One region of the Variovorax sp. YR566 genome, then DNA from elsewhere that is predicted to be linked to it. Evidence: riboswitches for the same ligand, from Rfam matches in the RefSeq annotation. Region 1 holds a riboswitch; the other holds the start of a gene.
The links. A riboswitch is a leader RNA that binds a small molecule or an ion and turns the genes downstream of it on or off. The one in region 1 is predicted to bind glycine.
Positions count from the first base shown of each region.

Region 2: linked by a shared signal. The riboswitch ahead of ACTG4X_RS05665 (D-amino acid dehydrogenase) and the one ahead of gcvT (glycine cleavage system aminomethyltransferase GcvT) in region 1 are both predicted to bind glycine.

Region 1 covers NZ_CP197092.1:4,591,535-4,601,390, forward strand. The annotation lists gene ACTG4X_RS21630 (TRAP transporter substrate-binding protein) at 1-974, shown strand, start outside; gene ACTG4X_RS21635 (TRAP transporter small permease) at 1,072-1,584, shown strand; gene ACTG4X_RS21640 (TRAP transporter large permease) at 1,596-2,888, shown strand; gene ACTG4X_RS21645 (L,D-transpeptidase Cds6 family protein) at 2,995-3,459, shown strand; gene ACTG4X_RS21650 (hypothetical protein) at 3,558-4,118, shown strand; glycine riboswitch at 4,152-4,242, shown strand; glycine riboswitch at 4,255-4,367, shown strand; gene gcvT (glycine cleavage system aminomethyltransferase GcvT) at 4,413-5,585, shown strand; gene gcvH (glycine cleavage system protein GcvH) at 5,645-6,016, shown strand; partial or broken gene gcvP (aminomethyl-transferring glycine dehydrogenase) at 6,068-8,978, shown strand; gene ACTG4X_RS21670 (hypothetical protein) at 9,017-9,271, opposite strand; gene ACTG4X_RS21675 (DUF3014 domain-containing protein) at 9,406-9,856, opposite strand, start outside.
Region 2 covers NZ_CP197092.1:1,218,908-1,228,763, reverse strand. The annotation lists gene ACTG4X_RS05685 (glycosyltransferase family A protein) at 1-62, opposite strand, end outside; gene rfbA (glucose-1-phosphate thymidylyltransferase RfbA) at 62-958, opposite strand; gene rfbD (dTDP-4-dehydrorhamnose reductase) at 979-1,869, opposite strand; gene rfbB (dTDP-glucose 4,6-dehydratase) at 1,866-2,945, opposite strand; glycine riboswitch at 3,062-3,163, shown strand; glycine riboswitch at 3,167-3,283, shown strand; gene ACTG4X_RS05665 (D-amino acid dehydrogenase) at 3,376-4,695, shown strand; gene ACTG4X_RS05660 (hypothetical protein) at 4,674-6,293, opposite strand; gene ACTG4X_RS05655 (FIST signal transduction protein) at 6,601-7,881, opposite strand; gene ACTG4X_RS05650 (PhaM family polyhydroxyalkanoate granule multifunctional regulatory protein) at 7,927-8,685, opposite strand; gene ACTG4X_RS05645 (aminotransferase-like domain-containing protein) at 8,779-9,856, opposite strand, start outside.

The DNA of each region.
Region 1 (9,856 bases):
TGAAACTCGGCCACATCGCCGCCGCCTGCCTTTCGCTTGCCCTGGGCACTTCCGCCTTCGCGCAGCAACCGACCGTTCTGAAGATCGGCTACGCGACTTCCAAGGAGTCGCACTACGGCGTGGGCTCCACGGTGTTCTGCGAAGAAATCGAGAAAGGCACCCAAGGCCGCTACAAGTGCCAGCACTTCGCCAACTCGGCACTCGGCGGCGAGCGCGAGCAGATCGAGGCCATCCAGCTCGGCACGCAGGACCTGGTGAATACCTCGACCGGCCCGGTGGGCAACTTCGTGCCCGAGGTCAAGATCGTCGACATTCCGTTCCTGTTCCGCGACTACGACCATGCGCGCAAAGTCATGGACGGCCCCATCGGGCAGGACATCCTGACCAAGTTCCCGAGCAAGGGCATCATCGCGCTGGCCTGGACGGAGAACGGCTTTCGCCACATGACGAACAGCAAGCGCGACATCGTCAAGCCCAGCGACGCGGCCGGCCTGAAGATGCGCACCATGGAAAACAAGGTGCACATGGACGGCTACCGCACCTTCGGCATCCTGCCCACGCCCATGGCTTTCCCTGAACTGTTCGGCGCGCTGCAGCAAGGCACGGTCGACGGGCAGGAGAACCCGATTCCGGTGATCCTGTCGTCGAAGTTCTCGCAGGTGCAAAAGCACCTCTCGCTCACGGGCCACGTGTACTCGCCGGCGCTGCTTCTGCTGTCGCCGAAGGTGTGGAACAAGCTGTCTGACGCCGACAAGAAGGTGTTCACCGAGGCCGCGAAGAAGGCCGCCATTGCCCAGCGCAAGAAGGTCAACGACGACGAGAACAACGGCATTGCCCAGCTCGAGAAAGACGGCATGAAGGTCACGCGCACCGTCGACGGCGCCGCCTTCCGCGAGGCGCTGAAGCCCGCCTACGTGAGCTACGCCAAGGAATTCGGCGCGGACAACATCAAGAAGATCACGGACGTCAAGTAAGCCCTGAGCCGCAACGGCCGACCCTCCGGCAACGCGCCCGGCACGCATGCGTGCGCCGGGCGCTTCGTTTTTCAGACAGAACAGAGAACAACACAAAGTGCAAGCCTTCGAGCGCTACTTTCTCGCCGCCAACCGCTGGGCGCTGATTCTTCTGCTGGCCGCCATGTCGGTCATCATCTTCACCAACGTCGTGCTGCGCTACACCACGAGCCAGTCGCTCGAATGGGCCGAGGAGGTGTCGCGCCACATGATGATCTGGCTCACCTTCCTGGGCGCCGGGCCGGTGCTGCGCTACGGCGGGCACATCGCGGTCGAGAACCTGCAGGACGCCTTGCCCCGCAGCGCGGCCGTCGCGGTGCGCATCGTCGTCGCCGGGCTGCTCTTCGCATTCTTCGGCTTCATGGTCTGGTACGGCTGGCTGTACATGGAACGCACGATGTTCCAGCTCACTGCCGTGACTCAGATTCCATTCGCCTACATCTACAGCGCGATGCTGTTCGGCGGCATCTTGTTGATCGTGCACTGGCTGCTGGTGGTGCGTGGCTACGTGCTGCGCAGGGAGTTCGCGTCCGACGCGCACTTCGACGCCAACGCCTCGGCGTCGCTGTAAGGAGAACGACCATGGATGCCAGCATTGTTCTGATCGTTTCCGCCTGCATTTTCCTGGCCATCGGCGTGCCGGTGGCCTTTGCGCTGGGCCTTTCCACCGTTACCACGCTGATCCTTGCGGAGAACTACCCGCTGATGGTGCTGCTGAAGGAAACCTTCACCGGCATCGACAGCTTTCCGCTGATGGCGGTGCCCTTCTTCATTCTTGCGGCCGAACTCATGAGCGGCGGCTCGCTCACCGAGGTGCTGCTGCGCTTCGCAGGCCAGTTCGTGGGCCACCGACGCGGCGGGCTGGGCTACACCAACGTGGTGTCGCTGACCTTCTTTTCGGGCATCTCGGGCTCGGCGCTGGCCGACGCGGCGGGGCCGGGGTCGATGCTCATCAAGATGATGGACAAGGCCGGCTACGACCGCTCGTACGCGGCGGCGCTCACGGCCTCGACCGCCATCGTGGGGCCGATCATCCCGCCCTCGATCATCATGATCATCTACGCGCTGCAGGACGAGAGCGTATCGGTCGGCACGCTGTTCGCGGCCGGCATCATGCCGGGCATCCTGATCGCGGTGGCGATGTGCGTCGTGAACTTCTACGTCTCGAAAAAGCGCAACTACAAGGGCGATGGGCAAACGCCTCCGCTGCGCGAGATCCTGGTCACGACCTGGAAGGCGATTCCTGCGATCCTGCTGCCGGTGGTGATCCTGGGCGGCATGCGCGCCGGCTGGTTCACGCCGACCGAGGCCTCGGTAGTGGCGGTGTTCTATGCGCTGGTGTGCGGCAAGTTCGTCTACCGCACGCTCGAGTGGAAGATGCTGCCCGACATCCTCTCGCGCTCTGCCCTGCTGTCGGCTTCGGTGCTGATCATCATCGGGCTGTCGGCCTCGTTCGCGTGGGTGCTGACCATCGAGGGCATTCCGCAGCAGATGGCCGAATGGCTCATCAGCATGAACCTCTCGCCGTGGATGTTCCTGATCATCGTCAACGTGTTCCTGCTGCTGTTCGGCATCTTCATCGAGCCGCTGCCGGGCGTGATGGTGCTGGCGCCGATCCTCGCGCCGGTGGCCATCAAGCTGGGTGTGGACCCGGTGCACTTCGCGATGATCGTGATCTTCAACCTCACGCTGGGCATGATCACGCCGCCGGTGGGCGGGCTGCTGTTCGTGACCTGCAACGTGTCGAAGGTGCCGATGTCGGCGCTGGTGAAGGAGCTGGTGCCGTTCCTTTGGGCCCATGGGGCGGTGCTGGTCATCCTGACCTTCGTGCCCGCGCTGAGCACGTGGCTGCCGCACGTGCTCGGGTTCAAGTAGCGGCCCGGGCTCCGGGGCCTGATCGGCCCGGTGAATCGGCGGATGTTCACTGCCAGAATCGGGCGACGGGCCAAGGGCCGACAACCGACAAGGAGGGGACTGCGCCATGAATCGATTCCTGAGCTGCCTGCTGGGCGGTGCCTTGCTGGCTCCGGCTGCCTTCAGCGCCCCGCCCGCAACGCCCGCCGCGGCACCAGCCCCCGTATCGGCAGCAGCGCCGGCCGATCCCGCCTCCAGCATCCGCGAAGTCGAAGCCGCCGTGCGCGCCTGGGCCGCGGCCTGGTCAGCCCGGGACGTGGTGCGCTACCTGGCCGCCTATGCACCCGACTTCACGCCGCCCCGAGGCCAGGACCGCAAGGCCTGGGAGGCGGACCGCCGCGCGCGCATTACCGACAAGACGACCATCAGCGTGAGCATCGACAGCCTGGTCATCAGCGTCCAGGGGCAGGCGGCCAGCGCAAGCTTTCAACAGACCTACAGCGCCGACAAGCTGCGCGAGAAGAGCCGCAAGACGCTGGAATTGCAGCGCGTGGGCAACCAGTGGCTCATACGCAAGGAAAGCGCGGGCTGAAGGCCAGCCGCGATTGCCCCTGTAAGGCAAACGGTTCATGAAGATGTCACCACTTGCAACGATGCTGCAGCCCTCGATTCCCGAAAGCTGTGGCTGCCATGTTTCCCACCAAGACCGACAAGGCGCGCGACGAACTCCAGGGCGGACAGCGCACGCTCAGCCAGCGTGAGCGCGCCCTGCTGCTGATGGCCGATGGCCGGCGCTCGCTGACCGACTTCAGTCCGCTGTTCTCCAACCGGGTCGAAGCCGAACAGGCGATCCAGGCGCTGGTGCAGCGGGGTTACCTGCAGGCCCCGCAGGCTGCTGCTGCGGCACCGGCGCCCGCACCGGTAGCAGCCCCCGCCCGGCCCGCGCCTATCGCCGCCGCCGAGCCGATCCAGGTCGCCACCACCTCGGCCGACACCTTCGACGGCAAGCGCTCGCTGGCCACCACGCGCATGTTCCTGTTCGACATCTGCGAGCGCATGTTCGTGCGGCGCGACCCGAAGTTCGCGCTGCAGATGCGCGACGCCCTGCGCGAGGCCCGCGACCGCGAGGCGATGCTGACCATCGCCGCGCTGATGCTCACCGAGATCGAGAAAACCGCCGGGGTGGAGCGGGCCGAATCGCTGCGCGAGCGCATCGACAAGCTGCTGCCGCCGGCCGAAATCATCCACTGACGCAAAACCCCGGCCCCGCGCGATCCACTACACTCGCCAAGGTCAGGAGAGAGCCCCGCATGCCGGGGCCGCCGAAGGCGCAGGGGTTTCCCGAACGCTCAGGCAAAAGGACTGACAAGGCGCCGGTGAACTCCGGCGTTTCCTTGCTGGAGAGAGGCCGTTGCAGTGAAAACTGCCCATCGGCCCACCGAAGGAGCAAACCCCGATCGTGGGGCGAATCTCTCAGGTAAAGCGGACAGCAGGGGTGGCCCATGGCTTGCGTCATGGATTTCGTCTGCCCCTTTGGAGTGCCCCGTGGCTGCTTCTTCCGCCCCCGCTACCGAACTTCTCAAGACGCCGCTGCACGACCTCCACGTGGAGCTCGGTGCCCGCATGGTGCCCTTTGCCGGCTATTCGATGCCGGTGCAGTACCCCGCCGGCCTGATGGCCGAGCACAAGCACACGCGCGATGCGGCCGGCCTGTTCGACATCTCGCACATGGGCCAGCTCCGGCTAGTCGGGCCCGATGCAGCGGCCGCCTTCGAAACCCTGATGCCAGTCGACGTGGTCGACCTGCCCGCCGGCAAGCAGCGCTACGGCCTGCTGCTGAACGACGAAGGCGGCATCCTCGACGACCTGATGTTCTTCAATGAAGGCAACGGCTCGATCTTCGTGATCGTCAACGGCGCCTGCAAGGTGGCCGACATCGCCCACATCCAGCAGAAGATCGGCAGCCGCTGCCAAGTGCAGCCCCTACCCGACCACGCCCTGCTCGCGCTGCAGGGCCCGCAGGCCGCGGCCACGCTGGCGCGGCTGTCGCCCGGCATCGAGCGCTTCGTGTTCATGACGGGCGGTGCGGTGCAGATCGGCGGCATTGCCGCCTTCGTCACCCGCAGCGGCTACACCGGCGAAGACGGCTTCGAGATCTCGGTGGCCGCCAAGGACGCCGAGGCGCTGGCCCGCCTGCTGCTGGCCCAGCCCGAGGTCAAGCCCATCGGCCTGGGCGCGCGCAATTCGCTGCGACTCGAAGCCGGGCTTTGCCTCTACGGCAACGACATCGACACCACCACCACGCCTGTCGAGGCCTCGCTCAACTGGGCGATGCAGAAGGTGCGCCGCACGGGCGGCGCGCGCGAAGGCGGCTTTCCTGGCGCGGCAAAGATCCTCGCGCAGCTCGCCGTCGCTGCCGCAGGCGCTGCCGGCCACACCGACCACGACACGCTGAAGCGCAAGCGCGTGGGCCTCGTCGCCCTCGAACGCATTCCGGTGCGCGACGGCACGGTGCTGCAATCTTTCGAAGGCCATGACATCGGCATCGTCACCAGCGGCCTGCTCGGCCCGACGGCCGACCGCTGCATCGCCATGGGCTACGTGGCCACCGCCTTCGCCGAGCCGGGCACGCGCGTGCAGGCCATCGTGCGCGGCAAGCCGGTGCCGATGGAAGTCTCGACGATGCCTTTCGTGCCCACCCGCTACTACCGCGGCTGAGCCTGGTCGACAGGCTAGGCTCTGCACCCCGATTCATTTTTTCCATGAGGAGTTTTTCCATGAGCATCAAGTACACCAAGGACCACGAATGGGTGTCGGCCGAAGGCGACGCAGCCACCGTCGGCATCACCGTGCATGCGCAGGACGCGCTGGGCGACGTGGTGTTCGTCGACCTGCCCGAAGTCGGCAAGACCTTTGCGCAAGGCGAAGTTGCCGGCGTCGTCGAATCGGTCAAGGCCGCGGCCGACGTGTTCATGCCCGTGTCGGGCGAGATCACCGAAGTGAACGAGGCGCTGCGCGCCGACCCGTCGCTCGCCAACAGCGATCCGCTGGCCGCCGGCTGGTTCTTCAAGGTCAAGCTGAGCGAACCCGCGCAGCTCGACGCCCTGCTGGACGCGGCCTCCTACGACAAGTTCGCCGCCGAATCCTGATCCGCTGAGTTCCTCAGCCACCTTCCTTCTTCTCCCCGAGCCCTCACCGCCATGCCGACGCCCGCCCTTCCCTCTTTGCAAGAACTAGAGAACGCCGAAGAATTCCTCGCCCGCCACATCGGCATCGATGCGGCGGACGAGGCGCGCATGCTGCCGGTGATCGGCTCGGAAACGCGCGCGGAGTTCATCGACGGCATCGTGCCCGCGGCCATCCGCCGCGCAAAGCCGATGCGCCTGCCCGCACCGGCAACCGAAGCCGATGCGCTGGCCGAGCTGAAGGTGATGGCGTCGAAGAACAAGGTGTTCAAGAACTTCATCGGCCAGGGCTACTACGGCACGCACACGCCGGGCGTCATCTTGCGCAACGTGCTCGAGAACCCCGCCTGGTACACCGCCTACACGCCCTACCAGGCCGAAATCTCGCAGGGCCGCATGGAAGCCCTGCTCAACTTCCAGACGATGGTGTGCGACCTCACGGGCATGGCCATCGCCAACGCCTCGATGCTCGACGAGGCCACGGCCGCAGCCGAGGCCATGACGCTGGCCAAGCGCAGCGTGAAGAGCAAGAGCAACGTGTTCCTGGTGTCTGGCGACTGCCATCCCCAGACCATCGAAGTCATCAAGACGCGCGCCGCGCCGCTGGGCATCGAAGTGAAGGTGAGCACCGTGTCGGAAACGCTGCCGCACCTGATGGTGAGCGGCGAGTTCTTCGCCGCGCTCGCACAGTACCCCGCCACCACCGGCCACGTGCACGACCTGCGTCCGCTCGCGGGCCACGCGCATCAGTGCGACGCCGCCCTCATCGTCGCGGCCGACCTGCTGGCGCTCACGTTGCTCGTCGCGCCCGGCGAATTCGATGCCGACATCGTCTGCGGCACCACGCAGCGCTTCGGCATGCCGCTGTGCAACGGCGGCCCGCACGCCGCCTACCTGGCCTGCCGCGACGAATTCAAGCGCTCGCTGCCGGGCCGACTGGTCGGCGTGAGCGTCGACACGCATGGCCAGCCCGCATACCGCCTCGCACTGCAGACGCGCGAGCAGCACATCCGCCGCGAGAAGGCCACGTCGAACATCTGCACCGCGCAAGTGCTGCCGGCCGTGGTGGCCAGCATGTACGCCGTTTACCACGGGCCCGATGGCCTCACGCGCATTGCGCAGCGAGTGGCAGCGCTCACGGCAATCCTCGCCAAGGGCCTCACGCAGATGGGCCGCGAGCCGGTCAACACCACCGCTTTCGACTCACTGACCATCCGCACCGGCGAAGACACGCCGGCAATCATCGAGCGCGCGCAGGCGGCCGGCGTCAACCTGCGCCAGCGCCTGCAGCAGCACCTGGGCATCTCGCTCGACGAGACCAGCACGCGCGCCGACGTCGAAACCCTGTGGAGCCTGTTCGCGCCCGCCGGCACGCAGGCGCCGCGCTTCGATGACCTGTCGGGCAGCATCACGCCGCTGATCCCCGAAGACCTTCGCCGCAGCAGCGCCTTTCTCACGCACCCGGTGTTCAACACCCACAAGAGCGAAACCGCGATGCTGCGCTACATCCGCAGCCTGTCGGACAAAGACCTGGCGCTCGACCGCAGCATGATTCCGCTGGGCAGTTGCACGATGAAGCTCAACGCGACGAGCGAGATGATCCCCATCACCTGGCCCGAGTTCGCCAACATCCACCCTTTCGCGCCCGCCGAGCAGCAGCAGGGCTATGCCCAGCTCGACGCTCAGCTGCGCGCCTGGCTGTGCGAAGCCACCGGCTACGCGGGCATCAGCCTGCAGCCCAACGCCGGCTCGCAAGGCGAGTACGCAGGCCTGCTGGCCATCCGCTCGTTCCATGAAGCCAAGGGCCAGGGCCACCGCAACATCTGCCTGATTCCGTCTTCCGCACACGGCACCAACCCCGCGAGCGCGCAGATGGTGGGCCTGCAGGTGGTGGTGACGGCCTGCGACGCGCAGGGCAACGTCGACATGGACGACCTGAAGCGCGCCTGCGAAAAGCACAGCGACAAGCTGGCCGCAGTGATGATCACCTACCCCAGCACGCACGGAGTGTTCGAAACCCGCGTGAAGGAACTGTGCGAGCTGGTGCATGAACACGGCGGCCGCGTGTATGTCGACGGCGCCAACATGAACGCGCTGGTCGGCGTGGCCGCGCCGGGCGAGTTCGGCGGCGACGTGAGCCACCTGAACCTGCACAAGACCTTCTGCATTCCGCACGGCGGCGGCGGCCCCGGCGTGGGCCCGGTGTGCGTGGTCGAAGACCTCGTGCCGTACCTGCCTGGCCACGCGACGGCCGGCGTGCCGTCGAACGGCGTGGGCGCCGTGTCGGCCGCGCCGCTGGGCAATGCGGCCGTGCTGCCGATCAGCTGGATGTACTGCCGCATGATGGGCGCCAAGGGCCTGCAGGCTGCGACCGAAACGGCCATTCTCAGCGCCAACTACATCAGCGCGCGCCTGAAGGACCACTACCCCACGCTGTACGCGAGCCCCAACGGGCACGTCGCGCACGAGTGCATCCTCGACCTGCGCCCGCTGAAGGACACCAGCGGCGTCACCGCCGAAGACGTGGCCAAGCGCCTGATCGACTACGGCTTTCACGCGCCCACGCTGAGCTTCCCCGTGCCCGGCACGCTGATGGTCGAGCCGACCGAGAGCGAGCCGCTGGCCGAGCTCGACCGCTTCATTGACGCGATGATCGCCATCCGCGGCGAAATCCGCCGCATCGAAGAAGGCGTGTGGCCGAAGGAAGACAACCCGCTCAAGCACGCGCCGCACACGGCTGCGAGCCTGCTCGGCACCGAGTGGAGCCACCCGTACTCGCGCGAACTCGGCGCGTTTCCGCTGGCCGAACTCAAGAACGCGAAGTACTGGCCGCCCATCGGCCGCGTCGACAACGTGTACGGCGACCGCAATCTGTTCTGCAGACTGCGTGCCCGTGGGCGACTACAAGGAAACCGAAGAGGCCTGACGAAATCCGAGAAGGTGGGCGGCAACCCAGCGGCCCTTCTACGGCGGGGATTCGCGACGATAGGTCGCCCACTTCACGGTCAGGATGTCTGCAGCGATCTTGGCGGCATTGACGCCCGCATAGGCCTCGGACGGATCGAACTGGAATGCCTCCTGGTATCGCTTGACCTGCGCATAGTCCTGGTCGAAGGTCATCGGACCCATGAGTTCGGCAGGATCGGTGCCCGCTGGAAGCGCGAGGAATTTCTCCGAATCGGTTGCACTCTGGTAGAGGTCGACGCTCATCAGGTTCATACGGGTGTCCTCGAGGTTTTGATCTTGAGAACAAAGCCTCAGCGACATCCGTGCAGCACGCAATCGGTCCGCGCCTACACAGCGCGCCGGAGGAATGCTCACGGGCGCCCGTGTACGTCGGGCGCCATGCGGCGTCAGGGTTGCTTCTTCTTCGCCACGTCGCCAGTGGCGATCTGCTGGCGCAGGCCGCGCAGGCTGGTCTTCACCTTGCGCTCGTTCTCCGGCCCCATGCGCACCATGATCTTCTGGCCGGAAGACAGCGACTCCAGCTTGGGGTCAGCGTATTCATAGCGCACCCACGGCCGGGTCGAGGGCACGTCACCCTTCACCTCGACCAGCCGCACCTCCACCGGCCCCTTGGGCTCGGGCGCCTGCAGCAGATGGTCGATCACGGCAATGAGCCGGTCGTTGAAGTAGCGGCCCGGATAGCCCAGCTCTTCGTACGCCTGCTGGAACAGCGGATAGAGCTTTGCGTACACGGCCGCCGCCTTGGCCGGGTCGACCGACTCGGCCAGCAGCACGATGGCGTTGTAGCGCGCGGCGTTGTTCGCGGCAATCGTCTGTACCTGCCCCTGCTGCCCGTCG
Region 2 (9,856 bases), 3.4 Mb from region 1:
CAGTTGCGCGTCAGTACGACGATGCTGAACCGTAGAGTGGCGAGCATCGAGTACTTCGACATTAAGAACGGACTTCTTCGCTCAGCAAATGCCTGAGGTACTTGCCATATCCGCTCTTGGCCAGAGGCGTCGCCAGCTTCTCGAGTTGCTCACCCGTGATGAATCCATTGCGCCATGCGATTTCTTCGGGGCAGGCGATCTTGAGCCCCTGCCGATGCTCCAGCGTCGCAATGAACTGCCCCGCTTCCAGCAGGCTGTCGTGCGTGCCTGTATCCAGCCATGCGTAGCCTCGCTGCATGATCTGCACATTCAACTGGTCGCGGTCGAGATAGGCTTGGTTCACTGCGGTGATCTCCAACTCGCCTCGCGCGCTTGGCTTCACAGCCTTGGCGATGTCGACCACCTGGTTGTCATAGAAGTACAGCCCCGTCACCGCATAGCTGCTCTTGGGCTTGAGTGGTTTTTCCTCGATGCTGCTGGCCTTGCCCTCGGCATCGAAGGCAACCACGCCGTAGCGCTCGGGATCATGGACGTGATACGCGAACACCGTGGCTCCGGAGGTCTTCGTATCTGCATCGGACAGCAGATGCACGAAGTCGTGCCCGTAGAAGATGTTGTCCCCCAGCACAAGTGCACTCGGAGAGTTCCCGACGAACTTGTCCCCGATGATGAACGCCTGCGCCAGCCCGTCAGGGCTCGGCTGCACCGCGTACTGCAGGTTGATCCCCCACTGGCTCCCATCGCCCAGCAACTGCTGGAAACGCGGCGTGTCCTGGGGCGTGCTGATGATCAGGATGTCGCGCATGCCGCCCAGCATCAAGGTGCTCAGCGGGTAATAGATCATCGGCTTGTCGTACACCGGCAGCAGCTGCTTGCTGAGCGCCAGGGTCGCGGGGTGCAGGCGGGTGCCGGAACCACCGGCCAGGATGATGCCTTTGCGTTGCGTCGTCTTGGTCATGTTCTTTTTCTCGTGAAAGTTCAAAGAATCTCGCGCAGCATGCGCGCAACGCCTTCCTGCCAGGGCGGCAGGCGCAGGCCGAACGTGGCCTGCAGCTTGGTGGTGTCCAGGCGCGAGTTGTGCGGGCGCTTTGCCGGGGTCGGGAAGGCACTGGTCGGCACGGCCTCGACGGCCTCCGGGCCGGCCTTGAGCTCGACACCCGCCGCCTTGGCTTGCTCGATCACGAAGCGCGCATAGCCGTACCAGCTGGTCTCGCCACCAGCGATGGCGTGATAGAGGCCGGCCTTGGCCGGGTCCTGCAGCGTCGCTCGGATGGCATGCGCCGTCACGTCGGCCAGCAGCTCTGCCCCCGTGGGGGCACCGAACTGGTCGTCGATGACCGTCAGCTTGTCGCGCTCCTTCGCCAGCCGCAACATCGTCTTGGCGAAGTTGCCGCCGCGCGCGGCATACACCCAGCTGGTGCGGAAGATCAGGTGACGGGCGCAGTTCTGGGCCACCAGTTGCTCGCCTTCGAGCTTGGTGCGGCCGTACACGCTGAGCGGGCCGGTCGCGTCGTCTTCCTTCCAGGGCCTGGTGCCGCTGCCGTCGAAGACGTAGTCGGTCGAGTAGTGAACCATCAGCGCGCCGATCTGCTGCGCCGCCTCGGCCACGATTCCCGGGGAAGTGCCGTTGAGCTTGCGCGCAAAATCAGGTTCGCTCTCGGCCTTGTCGACGGCCGTGTGCGCCGCCGCATTGACGATCACGTCGGGGCGCACCTTCAAGACTGTCTCGGCCAGTTGCTCCGGCCGGCTGAAGTCAGCGTTGAAATCCGTGCTGTCAAAGTCGAGCGCGACCAGTTCACCCAGGGGCGCCAGGCTGCGCTGCAGCTCCCAGCCGACCTGTCCGCCCTTGCCCAGCAGCAGCAACTTCATGCCGCGGCCTTCGCAGGTGCTGCGTCGTATTGCTTCTCGACCCACTCGCGATACGCGCCGCTTTGCACATTGCGCACCCACTCACCATTGGCCAGGTACCACTGGACGGTCTTGCGGATGCCGGTGTCGAAGGTCTCGGCGGGCTTCCAGCCAAGCTCGGCCTCGAGCTTGCGCGCGTCGATGGCGTAGCGGCGGTCGTGGCCGGGGCGGTCGGTGACGTAGGTGATCTGTTCCTTGTAGGGCTTACCGTCGGCCCTGGGGCTCAGCTCGTCGAGCAACGCACACACGGTGTTGACGATCTCGATGTTGGGCTTCTCGTTCCAGCCGCCCACGTTGTAGGTCTCGCCCAGCTTGCCGCCTTCGAGCACGCGGCGGATGGCGCTGCAGTGGTCCTTCACGTAGAGCCAGTCGCGCACCTGCATGCCGTCGCCGTACACGGGCAGGCTCTTGCCGGCCAGTGCATTGACGATCATCAGCGGGATGAGCTTCTCGGGAAAGTGGAAGGGGCCGTAGTTGTTCGAGCAGTTGGTGGTCAGCACCGGCAGGCCGTAGGTGTGGTGCCAGGCGCGCACGAGGTGGTCGCTGGCGGCCTTGCTGGCCGAATACGGGCTGTTGGGCTCGTACTTGTTCTCTTCGGTGAAGGCCGGGTCGGTCTTGGAGAGCGAACCGTAGACCTCGTCGGTGGACACGTGCAGGAAGCGGAAGGCCGTCTTCTGCTCGGCCGGCAGCGCGCTCCAGTGGCCGCGCACGGATTCGAGCAGGCGGAAGGTGCCCAGCACGTTGGTCTGCACGAAGTCTTCGGGGCCGTGGATGGAGCGGTCCACGTGCGATTCGGCGGCGAAGTTCACAACTGCGCGCGGCTTGTGCTCGGCCAGCAGGCGATCGACCAAAGCGCTGTCGCCGATGTCGCCCTGCACGAAGATGTGCCTCGGGTTGTTCTTGAGCGACGCGAGGGTCTCGAGGTTGCCTGCGTAGGTCAGCTTGTCGAGGTTCACGACCGGCTCGTCGCCGTTGGCGATCCAGTCGAGTACGAAATTGGCGCCAATGAAGCCAGCGCCGCCGGTAACCAGGATCATGAAGTCCCCTGCTGATATATGGAACGATCGCCTTGCGGCAAATCAACAGGCGATTATCCCATTCGGCCAGAGGAGAGATATCAAAGGTTGGCGCCCGCGCAAGCCCCGCCTACAATCGCCCCACTGCAGGAGAGCGGGCCACCCCGGTGGCCCTACCGAAGGCGCAAACTCCCATAAACGCTCAGGTCGGTCCAAAACAAGGGACCTGTACTGCACCAACTGAAACGCCGTCTGGAGAGCCATCGCACCGCCCAACGTGGTCGTGATGCACCGAAGGAGCAAACCCTCTGCGGGCGCAGCGGGTGAATCTCTCAGGTACCGAGGACAGGGGGAGCGGCAACTTGGACAGCGGTCGTCCGGTTGCTTTGCTATTTATTCAATAGCACACCACGCCCGTCGTTCAAGCGCTGCAACCTCAAAGGTACTTGAAATGCGCGTGATCGTTCTTGGCGCCGGCCTGCTCGGCGTGACCTCGGCTTACTACCTCCAGCAACTCGGCCACGAAGTGACCGTGATCGACCGGCAGGCCACCCCGGCCGCCGAAACCAGCTTCGCCAACGGCGGGCAGATTTCCGTCAGCCATGCCGAGCCCTGGGCCAACCCAAGCGCACCGCTCAAGGTGCTGCAGTGGCTGGGCAAGGAAGATGCTCCGTTGCTCTTCCGCATCCGCGCCGACATGCGCCAGTGGCTCTGGGGCCTTCAGTTCCTGCGCGAATGCACATCGGCGCGCACCCGCCACAACATCGAGCAGATCGTGCGTCTCGGAACATACAGCCGCTCGATGTTGCAACAGTTGCGCCGCGACACCGGCCTGAACTACGACCAGCGCACGCAGGGCATCCTGCACTTCTACACGACGCAAAAAGAGTTCGACGGCGCCCTCGCGCCCGCCGAGCAGATGCGCGCCCTGGGCTGCGAACGCCAGGTCATCTCGGCCGATGAAGCCGTGAAGATCGAGCCCGCCCTCGCCCACATCCGCCCGAAGCTGGCCGGCGCCACCTACACGGCCGAGGACGAGTCCGGCGACGCCAACCGCTTCGCGCGCGAGCTCGTGGGCCTGGCCACCGCGGCGGGCGTCAAGTTCCTGATGAGCCACACCGTGACCGCGCTGCGCGAAGCCGGCGGCAGCATCGATCACGTCGAAGCCACCGACAGCGAAGGCCGCTTCCAGCGCATCCGCGGCGACGCCTTCGTGCTGGCGATGGGTTCGCTGAGCCCGCTGTATGCCGCCCCGCTGGGCATCCGCCTGCCGATCTACCCCGCCAAGGGCTATTCGGTGACGCTGCCCGTCAAGGACGCGACGAAAGCCCATCAGGTCTCGCTGACGGATGACGAATTCAAACTCGTGTTCTCGCGCTACACCTCGGAGTCGGGCGACCGCCTGCGCATCGCCGGCACAGCGGAGCTCAACGGCTACGACCGCGACCTCAACCGCGTGCGGTGCGAAGCCATCGTGCGCCGCGTCGAAGAGCTGTTCCCCGGTGCCGGCGACACCACGCAGGCCCAGTTCTGGACCGGCCTGCGCCCCGCGACGCCGAGCAACGTGCCGCTGATCGGCAAGACCAAGCTGCCGAACCTGTTCCTCAACACGGGCCACGGCACGCTCGGCTGGACGCATGCCTGCGGCTCGGGGAAGTCCATCGCGCGGATCGTGAGCGGGCTGGCGCCTGAGGTGGATTTCGCGTTCAGGGGTATCGCTCGCGCGAGCCGCACCGGTGCGGCTCGCGCTCACTCCACAAGCGCATCCTGAAGCGAGACGCTCGCAGCCTCACTGTCATTCGCCACGACCACTTCGGCCTTCAACAGCCGAAGTCCGAAGCCGAGGCAGCGGGCGTCGGCGCTTTCGGATATGTCGCAAGGCCGGTGGGCGCCGCTCACGACAAGCTCGACAGCCAGGAACGGCCTGGCGCGCAATTGCTGCACATCCAGATCGCAGGACAAGGTCAGTGAATCGCCCGCCCTGGCAGCCTGGCAAGCCCTGCCATTGATTTGGACCTCCAGTGCAACCCGCGCGCTCCCGCTCGGTTGATAGAGTGCACCCGCCACGCTAATTCGTAGCTGCCCGGTTGCAGGGAGCTTCGTGGTGTCGAGCACGAACAGCAAGGCAGCTTTCTCCCCCGAACTCCAAACACCCCAGACTTCCGGCTCGTGCCAGCCGGACAACAGCCCCCCCGCATAGGGGCTCCCGCGCCCGAACTGGACATCTTCGCCCAGCGCCACCTTCGGGCTCGAGCGCAGTCCCGCGGCGTCGAGCTGAAGGCCCCAGCGAAACCCGAATGCCCGATCCACCATGTCCGCGTTTGCAGCCGACATGACTGTGGAATAGCGCTTCCGGGGCATCAGAAAGAACGGCAGGCGCACTCGGCCGACGATGTCCCTCATCACAGGAAGGGAGGCAATTTCGCTTCCAACGGGAATCCAATCCGTACATCCATCTGGAAGATGCGCGGCGTTATTTCTATCTGGCTCGGCGAGCATTTCTTTTCGGCGACCAAAATACTCCGCTTCAGTTAATGCGCCCGATGAAATCCCTGCGAAGAATTCAATATTTTCGGCACAAAACATTGCGTAGATATTGGATTCGATTTTTATCGCGTTCGGTATGCGCCTCAACAGGTCGTCGAGCAGCACCGTATTTTCTTGATACGGATGAGGCTTGATTGCCAGGACGTCCACTTCAGCCGCGAGATCCGCAACCCTCTCAGCGACATCCGCTGGACGCACAAGTCGGCCATTGCTGACGAGGGCCAGGTCAACTTCCGTCTGCCCCAGAAAAACGCCCACCCTGGAATCGCGGCAAAGCAAGGCACCGTCGCCTCGCCGCGAGAACATCGCCTTCATTCCAATCGCTGCGCTTTGAAATGCCTCATCCGGAGTTTGGATTTTCGAAAGAATGCGGGAAATCCGCCGGCTATTGGTTCGCACGCCCAGTTGGAGGTGCCTGGAAAATCGCAGCGGATGCACCTCCACATCAATGAATACCGCGCCGCGGGAAGCGATGTATTTCAACAGTGAGGGAGGCATTCCCCATCCAATGACCAGGCTCCGTTCGCCAAATCCGCGAACTTCACATCCGTTGAATGCAGGCTGCAGATCGGCAATGGCGGCGCTCGCCCACCCTTCCACCGCTCGGGGCAAACCCAGCGAATCCATCATGAGCCCGACAGGAATTCGCCCTCCATTGGAGGTGGGGTACTCCTCGCGCATTGGAATACCGAGAGATTGGCCCGCGAAATCAAAAAGCCCCCGAAGAAAGCGTCTATTGGATGGATGAGATTGAAGCCCAGCCTCTTCCGATCGAAAGAAATCATCCAGAAAAATTACCTCATCAAAAGACAAATAGCTCATCGCGCGGGGAAATTCGATCTCGACTCGGGTAGAAGGATGACATTAAAAAATAACGCCAAAGTATTATCTTTCATGCACCAGCTTTCGCGCGCAGCACTTCGCCAGCGGTCTTTATGACAACTTGATTACATCAAATAACAATTACCCCTTCGTTAGGCGACTGAATTCGCGCCAACCAAGACCCGAAGTTGGGGGAGCATCTTGCTGCTGGCGTACTGTCTCGCCGCGACTTGGGCCAAGTCGATTTCAGGGGGCGCCTCGGTGGTCAGGGCCCGAGGCAAGCGAACGGACGACCGCGCGTCGCCTGTCAATCCGCCGCAGTGAACACCGTCAACACCCCGGTATAGCCATACAGGTGATGCCGGGCAATCTCGCCCGCAGCGAAGAACCCGACCAGCGGTACATCGCCCAGCGCGTGCCGCACGATCTGCAACTCAGCGCCCGGTGCGCCGAAGTGCGGCCCGCCGCGCCCCGAACAGCTCACGTACACCGCCCCCGCGATGCGCCGTGCCGGATGCGGCGCCGCCTCGGCCTCGCCCGCCGCCACGGCGCGCGCGGTGGCGAGCGTCTGCTCTTCGGGCTCCAGCTCCTCTCGGATTTCCGCGCAGATGCGCATCAGGTCGGCCCGCGCGGCCTGCGCGTTGCGGCGGCAGAAGGTCAGCCGCATGCCGGCCTCGGCCACATCGGCAATGGCGATGCCGCGCCGCGTCGGGTCCAGCCCGATGATGTGGCGCACCAGCACGTCGGCGCCCAGGTCGCCGGTGCGGCGGATGCCGTCGCTACCGGCATCGGCCAGGCCGACCAGCGTGTTGCGCACGGCGTCGATGGCCTCTTGCGGCCGTTCGAGCGACACCTGCAGATCGGCCAGCAGCACGTCGAGCGCCGGCTCGCCGTCGAGTTTCAGCAGCAGATTGCCGTCGGCCTCGGTGATCTCGCGCTCGCGCACTGCCCCCGAGCGCAGCGGCTGGCAGCCCTGCGTGACGCGCGACACCAGCCGTACGCCCTCGCCGAACACCACGCCCGACAGGCCGCCCGAAAACACCCCACCCGCCGCCCCGTGCCCGCGGATGTTGCCGTTGCCGCCGACTGCGAACTGCAGCGCGCTGCCGCGCCCCGAAGACAGCCCGCCGAACAAATAACCCGTGTCGGTGCGCCCCGCCATCTCGGCGATCAACTCGGCCAGGTCCGGCGTTGCCGGGTCGGCGTGCACCAGCGCCGTGTGCGCCTCGAAGCCGCTCATTTCGGAGTTGCCCAGCGGCGCCACGCCCGAGAACACGCGGTACTGGTCGCTGGGCAAAGCGCAAAGCATCAGGCTCATGCCGGGCTCGTCGAAGTACTCGGCGTTGTTGGCCGACACGCCGATGCCGACAGTGCCCGACCAGTCGGTCACCTCGGGCAGTTCGGCGCTCAGGTGGTCGAGGATGTCCTGCGCCTCGCTCGCATAGTGGTCGGTGATGTAGAGCAGCCCCAGCGTCGGCGACGCGGCGTAGTCGGGCAGGGCCATCTGTGCGCGCAACTGGGCCAGCACGAGGCCGGCCGCCATACGCCATTGCGGATGGGTGGCGTGACCGGAGGGAAACAACTTCATGATGCGTGCCAACCCGTTCTCTTCAACAAATGGATGTGTATGACGTCAGCGCCGGGCGGAGGTTCGCTTGCGCGCGGCGGTCGACGTCTTCTTTTTGGCAGCCGGCGCTGCAGCCTTCTTGGCCGCAGCAGGCTTGCGGGCTGCCGTTGTTGCCGGCTTGCCCACGACCTTGCCGACCGCATCGGCCAGCGGCTGGGCCATGGCCGGCACCTTCAGCTGGGCCGCGTCCTGCAGCGCCGAGCTGGCGATCTGCTGGAACTGTTCGGTGAGCGAGCCCCACCACTGCATGGGATCGACCACGCCGGCGCCATCGGCCGCCGCGGTCTTTGCCTTGGCCGAAGCCGGCCTGCTGCGCGGCTTCGTCGGTGCCGGAGCTTCTTCCTCGGGCACTTCGTCCTCTTCCTCAAATTCCTCGACCTCTTCGGGTTCGGGCTCCGGAGCTGCCGCGGCAGGCGCGGGCTTCATGGCGGCCGCCTGCTTGGTGAACGCGCTGGCGATGTCTTCCATCCGCACGTTCATGCCGCGCAGCGTCGACAGCGTCATCTTCTGTACTTCGAGCGCCTGGATCGTGGCCTTGAGGGCATGGCCGTTCTGCTCGAGCCAGTACTGCACCGTCTTGAGTTCCTGGATGCGCTTGTCGACCTCTTCCACACTCAGCGTGGGAGCCACCCAGCTCGCAAGGCTCGGAATCCCTGGCACAGAACCGGCTCCCGTGCCCGCTGCGGCGCCACCGGCGAGGTTCTTCAGGAAGTCGAATCCGGGGACGAACTGGCTGAAGTCGAAGGGCTTGCTGGCGGTGCTCATGCGGGTGGTCTCCTGGGTGGGTTTTCTTGTGTTGCCAGCTTACTCCAAGCCTCCGGCCTTTTGGCCCGGACCTCCCCCGCCTTTTACCTGCCATCAGAGCTCGCTTCGGACCTTGCTGAACACCTTCCAGAAGGTCGCGTCCTGCGAGGTCGCGAAGTTGATCCGCATCATCGTGCTCGGCGGCCGGCGCGCATGGAACAGGGAGCCCGGCGCCAGCAGGTAGCCCTGGTCGAGCATGCGCTGCGTGAGCGCGTCGGTGTCCACGCCCGTATCGACCCAGCCGAACAGCCCCGCCGGCTCCGAGGCGAAGGTGCAGCCGTGCGACATCGCCAGCTTCACTGCCCGCCCCCGCGCCCCGTCGAGGCGGATGCGCACGCGCTCCGAATGCCGGCGCAGCTGCCCCTGGTCGATGCACCACGACAACGCCCGCTCGAACAGCGTGGGTGAGGTCAGCGTGGCCAGCAGCTTGGTTTCGAGCAGCCGCTCCTTCAGCGCCGGGGGCGCGGCCAGGAAGCCGATGCGCCAGTTGGGCGCCAGGATCTTGGCAAAGCCGCTCACGTAGATGGTGCGCTGCAGCCCGTCGAGCGCGCTGAGCCGCGTGGCGTGCTCGGGCGCGAGGTGGCTGTAGGTGTCGTCCTCGACGATGTGGAAGTCGTATTCGTTGGCCAGCTTCAGCACGCGGTGTGCGCTGCCCGGCGTGAGGCTGTAGCCGGTCGGGTTGTGCAGCACGCTCACGCTGACGAAGAGCTTGGGTTGGTGCAGCGCGCAGTACTGCGCCATCACCTCCAGGTCGGGCCCGTCGGCGCGCCGCGGCACCGGCAGGATGCGCATGCCCAGCGCCTCCAGCCGCGCGAACTCCAGCGCCCAGCCCGGCTCCTCGACCATCACAGGGTCGCCGGCGCGCAGCAGCGTGCGGCTCACGATGTCCAGCGCATGCGTGGCGCCGATGGTGGTCACGATCTGGTCGGGCGACGCCGGCACGTTGATGCCCACCAGCTTCTGCGAGAGGCTGCGCCGCAGGCTCATGTCGCCGGCCGGCTCGCCGTACTGGAGCGACAGCTCCTGCAGGGCGGCTGTACTGGTCATGCGCCGCACGGCCGTGGGCATGAAGGTGGACGACATCCAGTCAGGCGGAAACACGCCCATGCCCGGTTGCGGCTTGTCGCTCGGG